DNA from 3 places in the Phascolarctobacterium faecium genome. Region 2 is predicted to be linked to each of the others. Evidence: riboswitches for the same ligand, from Rfam matches in the RefSeq annotation. Region 2 holds a riboswitch; each other region holds the start of a gene.
The links. A riboswitch is a leader RNA that binds a small molecule or an ion and turns the genes downstream of it on or off. The one in region 2 is predicted to bind cobalamin.
Positions count from the first base shown of each region.

Region 1: it holds a riboswitch for cobalamin, as region 2 does, so the genes downstream of both, PFJ30894_RS01375 (TonB-dependent receptor) here and nifH (nitrogenase iron protein) in region 2, are expected to answer to the same signal.
Region 3: it holds a riboswitch for cobalamin, as region 2 does, so the genes downstream of both, PFJ30894_RS01100 (TonB-dependent siderophore receptor) here and nifH (nitrogenase iron protein) in region 2, are expected to answer to the same signal.

Region 1 is NZ_AP019004.1:293,092-295,296, reverse strand. It holds gene PFJ30894_RS01380 (MerR family transcriptional regulator) at 89-919, opposite strand; cobalamin riboswitch at 1,038-1,214, shown strand; gene PFJ30894_RS01375 (TonB-dependent receptor) at 1,386-2,205, shown strand, end outside.
Region 2 is NZ_AP019004.1:1,816,943-1,819,147, forward strand. It holds gene PFJ30894_RS08820 (nitrogenase component 1) at 1-238, opposite strand, end outside; gene nifH (nitrogenase iron protein) at 276-1,091, opposite strand; cobalamin riboswitch at 1,214-1,390, opposite strand; gene PFJ30894_RS08830 (ABC transporter ATP-binding protein) at 1,393-2,175, opposite strand; gene PFJ30894_RS08835 (iron chelate uptake ABC transporter family permease subunit) at 2,175-2,205, opposite strand, start outside.
Region 3 is NZ_AP019004.1:233,732-235,936, forward strand. It holds gene PFJ30894_RS01095 (HAD hydrolase-like protein) at 1-278, shown strand, start outside; cobalamin riboswitch at 527-697, shown strand; gene PFJ30894_RS01100 (TonB-dependent siderophore receptor) at 868-2,205, shown strand, end outside.

The sequences.
Region 1 (2,205 bases), 930 kb from region 2:
TATCTAAATAGAAAAATATCTGGTAATATTAGAGAAATTATATTTTCACAAGTAATAAAATAAACCGTTTTCTAGATTAGAAAACGGTTTATTTTATTTGTACTTCTATTTTGTAAATATATTCGCTGATTTCATCAGTAAGCCAAAAGTTTTTTATTGATGTGATATAAATATCGGATATAGGAACGAGCATATTATGCTTGCAGTATTCTGACAGAGTGTTGATATACTTGTCATAATTGTTCATGTAGATACCTTTGAAATAAAGGGTAAGGTAAGTTCCTTTTGATTTTATGGAACATTTCGGATAATCGGTTTTAGTGAAAACAGGACAGAAATAATATTTGATATGACGAGGTTTTTTTTGATCTAAAAGTGAATTTTTATCTACAACATAACCAAAAGTATGATTGTTAAGGGGAATATGTTCAGCAAGATTTATAAACAGACTGGCGGATATTTTTGTTCTGTCTTTAAAGTTCATTTTGGGAGAGACTGGTTTACTTAAATATAAAAATTCATTGTCTGTTCGAACTGTTAGTACATCATTAAATTTAATGTTTTCCAATTGGTTAAGAATAAGGAGGGAATGATGCAGTTCATTTTTTGTTTTAATTATCTTTTTGAGTAATTTTTCAAGAAATATTTCACGATCAGACATAATATTTCTGTAATTAGTATAGGATTTGTTAGATAAATAAGTTTTGATTTCTGCTAAAGGAATATCCAGTTTACGCATCGTCAAAATCAATTCTAGTGCAAATAATTGAGTGCGTTTGTAATAACGATAACCATTTTCTTCAATAACTTCAGGCGTTATAAGACCTAAACTGTCGTAATAAAGCAAAGTTTTTCGAGGTATTTTGCAAAGCTTGGCTAACTCACCTGTTGTAAAATAATTATCAATTGGTTCTTTCATAAAATAATTATCTCCCTATTGACTGTCTAGTAGCTATACATAGTAATATATCATATATGATATTATAACATATAATTATTAATATAAAATAGAATATAATATCATAAAATATAAAAAGTGAATAATGATGTTATCAGGTGACGCAGGTCTTAATAGAGAAGCTGGGTGTAAAGCCCACACGATCCCGTCGCTGTAAAAGTGAGCAAATCCATATTTATGTCACTGGAGTTATCCGGGAAGGCTTGGAGGAGCGATGAAATTGAGTCAGAAGAACTGCCTGATGATTAATTTACTGCTGCGTGAGACAGTTTGGTAATGGAACAGCTTTTATCTAGCTATTTAATACCCTGTGCGTCTTATGCACAGGGTATTTTCTGATTCTAATAAAAGTTATTATGCATATATCTATTAGGTTAATGCATAAAATATTTTAGTAATATACAAAAAATAGGAAAGGGAGTTGAGTATGTTGAAAAAGGGTATGGGTAAAAGTATACTGATGACAGTACTTATAACTGGCAATGTCATTTGGGGGGGCACAGTAGTATACGCCGAAGAGGGGCTGCAGCAATTTAATCTGGATCAGATGGTTGTTACAGCAACCAGAACTATGAAAGAACTACAGGAGGTACCTTCCAGCGTCAGTGTTGTCACCTCACAGGATATAGAAGAAAGAAATATTAATTCTGTACCTGAAGCTCTGCAGACTCTGCCGGGCGTCTATATGAACCAAGCAGCACAGGGAGGGATTCAGATCAGGGGCTTCAGCTCCAGTGATATTTTGGTTTTGCTGGATGGGCTTCCGATGAATACTACTTATAATAACGGTATGGAATGGGAAATGGTACCTGTGGAAAAAATAGCCAGAATTGAAGTTGTAAGGGGAGCAGGCTCTTCTTTATATGGCGGTAGGGCTGTGGGCGCGGTTGTCAATATTATCACTAAGGATAATCCTGAAAAAAAAGGAGCCAGTGTAAATGCTGTAGTCAGCTATGGCAGTAATAATACCTGGAAAAAAGCTTTATACGCAGATGCAAGAGTGAATAAAAAATTATCTTTCGGCGTAGGTTATGAAAACAGAAAATCAGATGGATATAGGGGTTATTATTATACTGGTAGCGCTTCCAAAGGCAGTGGAGGGATTAAGCCTGACCACGAATTGCCGCAGCTCAGTAACGGCAAATATGTTTTAGGCGGACGCGGAGAAAAGGTTTGGGAAAATGAAAACATTTCCGCTAATGTGAAATATGATTTTGATGAAGACAGATCTTTAAAATATACTTTTA
Region 2 (2,205 bases):
TTACTACATCTTCAATGCAGGCACGCAAACGATCTGCACCACCAAAAATAGAATGTTTTTCCTGCAGCATACTTGATACCACTGGTATAGGCTTCAAATTTTCAGCAGCTCCATTAGCCAAAGCTCGATATTGTGCGCTGATATCCATACTGCGCGCAACATGAGCACATGCTCTGGGACTATGAAAAATAACAGCCGCACCACTGCAGTAAACAGCAGCCCGCCAAACTCCGGGCATACTACAGCTACAGCTTTTTGTTTTAGAGAGCATTCTTTTAGTCTTGATTGCCATAGCTTGCTACTAAATCCTCCAGTTCCTCAAATTTCAGAGGTGTAGGTATAGACAGTTCTGTATTTTTCAATATATCATCGGCTAAGTTTCTATAGACCTGTGCCTGCTCAGAGTCTGGTGCATATTCTATAACAGTCTGTCTATTATTTTCAGCTTTGTTTACAATCACATTGCGGGGAATAAAGGCGATCAATTTAGTATTCAGTCTTCTGGCAAATTCTATCAATAACGCATGTTCATTGGGAGTATTTCGGCTATTGCCAATAATACCGCCAAGCCTTACTTCACCTCTTGCGGCAAATCTTTTAACGCCTTTAGCAATGTTGTTTGCTGCATACAACGCCATCAGTTCACCAGAAGAAACTATATAAATATCAGTAGCATAGCCTTCTCTAATAGGTACGGCAAACCCACCACAGACGACATCGCCCAGAACATCATATAACACTAGATCCTCATCGTTTAAAACCTCCAGTTCTTTCAATTTTTCCAAGGCAACGATGATGCCACGTCCCGCACAACCTACTCCAGGTTCCGGTCCTCCTGCTTCAACACATTTGATTCCGTTAAAACCTGTATGCACAATCTGTTCAGCTTGAATATCATCTTCAGCATCGCGTACCAGATCCAGCACTGTCTGACGACAAATTTGTCCTAATAGCAATCTGGTAGAATCATTTTTAGGATCGCAGCCTATCTGATATACTTTTTTTCCCATTTTACTGAATGCGGCAGAAACATTAGCTGCTGTAGTAGATTTTCCAATACCACCTTTACCATAGAATGCAATTTTTTTCATCATCAATTACCTCCGTAAAGTTAAAAATAAAAAAGAACAGACTATCCCCTAAGGGAAAGCTGTTCTTAAAAATATTGGTACAAATGCCAAATACTTTACCGACGCCTTCCCATCTCTCGTGGGGAACGTACAAAGATCTGGCAGTTCTTCTGACTCTGATTCATTGCTCGCCTTCCCTTCCCAGGTTTCAACCCAGTGGTTTTTAAGGTCCGCTCATCATTACAGCGACGGGATCGTATCGGAGTTACACCGATTTCTCTATTATGCGCAGAAAGCGCACCAGATCCAACAATATAAAGTTTTATTTTACCAGGTCTACCGGAAGCAATGCCGGCATACCATTACTGCAGATAAATTCATCAGCCTCAACTTTAAAAACATCTTTCAGAAGTTGTGCTGTAACTATTTCCTGCGGCTTGCCTTCAGTTACAAGATAGCCTTCTTTTATAACAGCAATATGATCGGAGTACTGCACAGCATGATTAATGTCATGGATAACCATAACTACCGTTAACTGTAATTCACGATTAAGCTTTTCTAAAAGCTGCATTACCTCCAGCTGATGACAAATATCCAAATAAGTGGTAGGTTCATCAAGTAAAAGCACTTGCGGACGCTGCGCCAAAGCCATCGCAATCCATGCCCTTTGTCTTTCCCCTCCAGAAAGTGTGCTTAGCAGACGATGCTGCATCCCCAGCATATTAGTTTGCCCTAACGCCCACTCTACATGTGCATCATCTTCCATACTTTTGCGGCCAAACCAGTTTCGGTGTGGAAAGCGGCCCATCTCTACTAAATCTTTGACTGCCAAATCTGCCGGAGACTGCGGAGCCTGAGTCAAAATTGCCAGTTTTTGAGCAAATTCCCTGTGACTGAACTTTTTAATATCTTCACCATTAAAGGTTACATTGCCTTTATAACAGGGCCATATACGTGCTAAAGCTTTTAATGTAGTGCTTTTTCCGCAGCCGTTAGGTCCGATGATGGATGTTACCTTACCTTCCGGTACTGATAAACTCAAACCATGAATGATTGTCTTATCAATAATACGAATCGTAATCTCGTTTGCCTGCAAAATACTCATCAGATTTCCCTCCTTAGCAGAAATAAAAAG
Region 3 (2,205 bases), 870 kb from region 2:
CTCACTTCTCAACAATAGCAGGCCCCGGGTTCAACGGCGAGCTGCCAACCAAAGCCGACGTGATCAGCGAAGTGCTGCAGCGGCTGCACCTTACCGCTGCTGATAAGAACGCCGCCGTTATGCTGGGCGACCGCGAGCACGACGCTATCGGCGCACAGCAAAATAAAATCTCCATCATCGGCGCAGGCTACGGCTACAGTTCCCCGGGCGAACTGAGTGCCGCCGGTGTCAGACAAATCGTTTCTGCTCCGCAGGATTTTGCAGAATTTTTATTATGATTTATTTTTAAAGCAGTTACATCGATCATGATGTGGCTGCTTTTTTATTTTCCTCTGCGCCTTGAACTTTTCGCAGAACCATTGACATATAACGCTTCACACTGCATAGATAAAATTGATTTTTCAGACTATTATATATCAACAACTTATTGAGAACAGCTATGTTTTTTAATAAATTAATTTTAGCATAAATTATTACTTGTAATATAAAAAGTTAAATGTTATAATTCTATCTGATTTCAAAATTGAATACTTTATGATAATCAGGTGCATTATTGCCTAACAGAGAAATCGGTGCAATGCCGATGCGGTCCCGCCGCTGTAATGCCGAGCAAACCTCAAAACGTCACTGGGAAACTGGGAAGACGAGGTACGCGATGAAGCAGAGCCAGAAGAACTGCCTGATTATAGCCCATTACGATCCTGCGAAAGACAGGAATGGAGCGTTACAAGAGCTTTTTACGCTTTTCTGTCTTTATGCGCAGAAAAGCGTTTTTTATTTTGCTTTTATTTTTCTGGCACGCGAAACCCGGTCAGCTCGGTCAGAAAAACTAAAGATATAAAAATTATTTGACGAGGTGTTTAAAAGATGGATGGGAAGAAAAAAATCTGGGCAACGGCCATCTTATGCGCTGTTGCCAGCGTTGGCTTTGTAGTACCAGCTGGCGCCGAAGAAACCATGACGCATGATTTGGACGAAGTCATCGTCGAAGCCGACAGAAATACTCTGCCGGGGGGATTTGTAGCCAACAACGACAGAGTTGGCATTTTGGGCAATATCAAAGCAATCGATGTTCCTTTTACACAAAAAAAATATACTGAAAAAACTATTATGACCTTTTATGACCCCAATCAGCCTTTAAACGGTACTTTGGCTAATACCCCTTCTATTCGTATCGGCAGTACTTCTCCCATGTATACAGATTTCAGTATGCGTGGCGTCAATATGAATGCTTCTCATTACTACATCAACGGTATTCCCAATATGTTCAACCAGACCCGCAGCATCCCGGCATATATCCTCAGCAGCGTCGATATAGTCTCCGGCCCTAACACCGTGCTTAACGGCGCTACCTTTTCCAACAACGGCACTAATGGCACCGATGCGCCGGCAGGACTGCTGAACGGTACAACCAAACGCGCTGCTGCAGACCCTGTCACCCGCTATACACAGCGTTTTTCCGGACGCAGTACCTGGACCGAAGACCTTGATCTAGGACGCCGCTTTGGTAAAAACAATGAATGGGGCATCAGAGTCAACGCCCATAATGAAGACGGCGGCCTTTCCATAAAAGGTGCCGATGTACGTGATAAAAGCATTTATATCAACTTAGATCATCAGGACGCTAAAAGTATGACTAATATTTTCGGCGGTTATTATGACTGGAAGGTAAATGGAGGCCAGCGCTGGCTCAGTGCCAGCGGTGTTACCAAAGGCAATCTGGCAGAAACCCCGAACGGTAAAACAGACCTCAGTTTTGACGGTCAGACCAAATATAATCACGGCATGCTGTTTACCTTAAACCATATCCAAAAATTCAGCGATAAATGGAGCGGTTTCATCAACGGTGGCTACGGGCATTATTCAGAGCATAAAAACGATCCCAACAGTGGTTCACTGACTCTCGGTGACAACGGCAAGCTCTCCGGTAAATTCCGCGACTATGTCTCCGACAGTAAAAGCAGTTACTGGCAGGTCGGCGTTTCTAACAAGGCCGCCATCGGTAATGTAAAAAATGACTTGTCTTTTGCCGTTGATTATTTCATGTATAAAAGTAAAGCCGTCAATTCCGGCAGTGCTGCAGGGCAGGCCACTATCGGCGGTGATCTGTGGAATGGCGTTCATATTATCGGCACTCCAATCGCTGCTGCTGACATCGATTCTGTTGGCTACAGCAAAGAATATGCTTATGCAGCAACCCTGGCC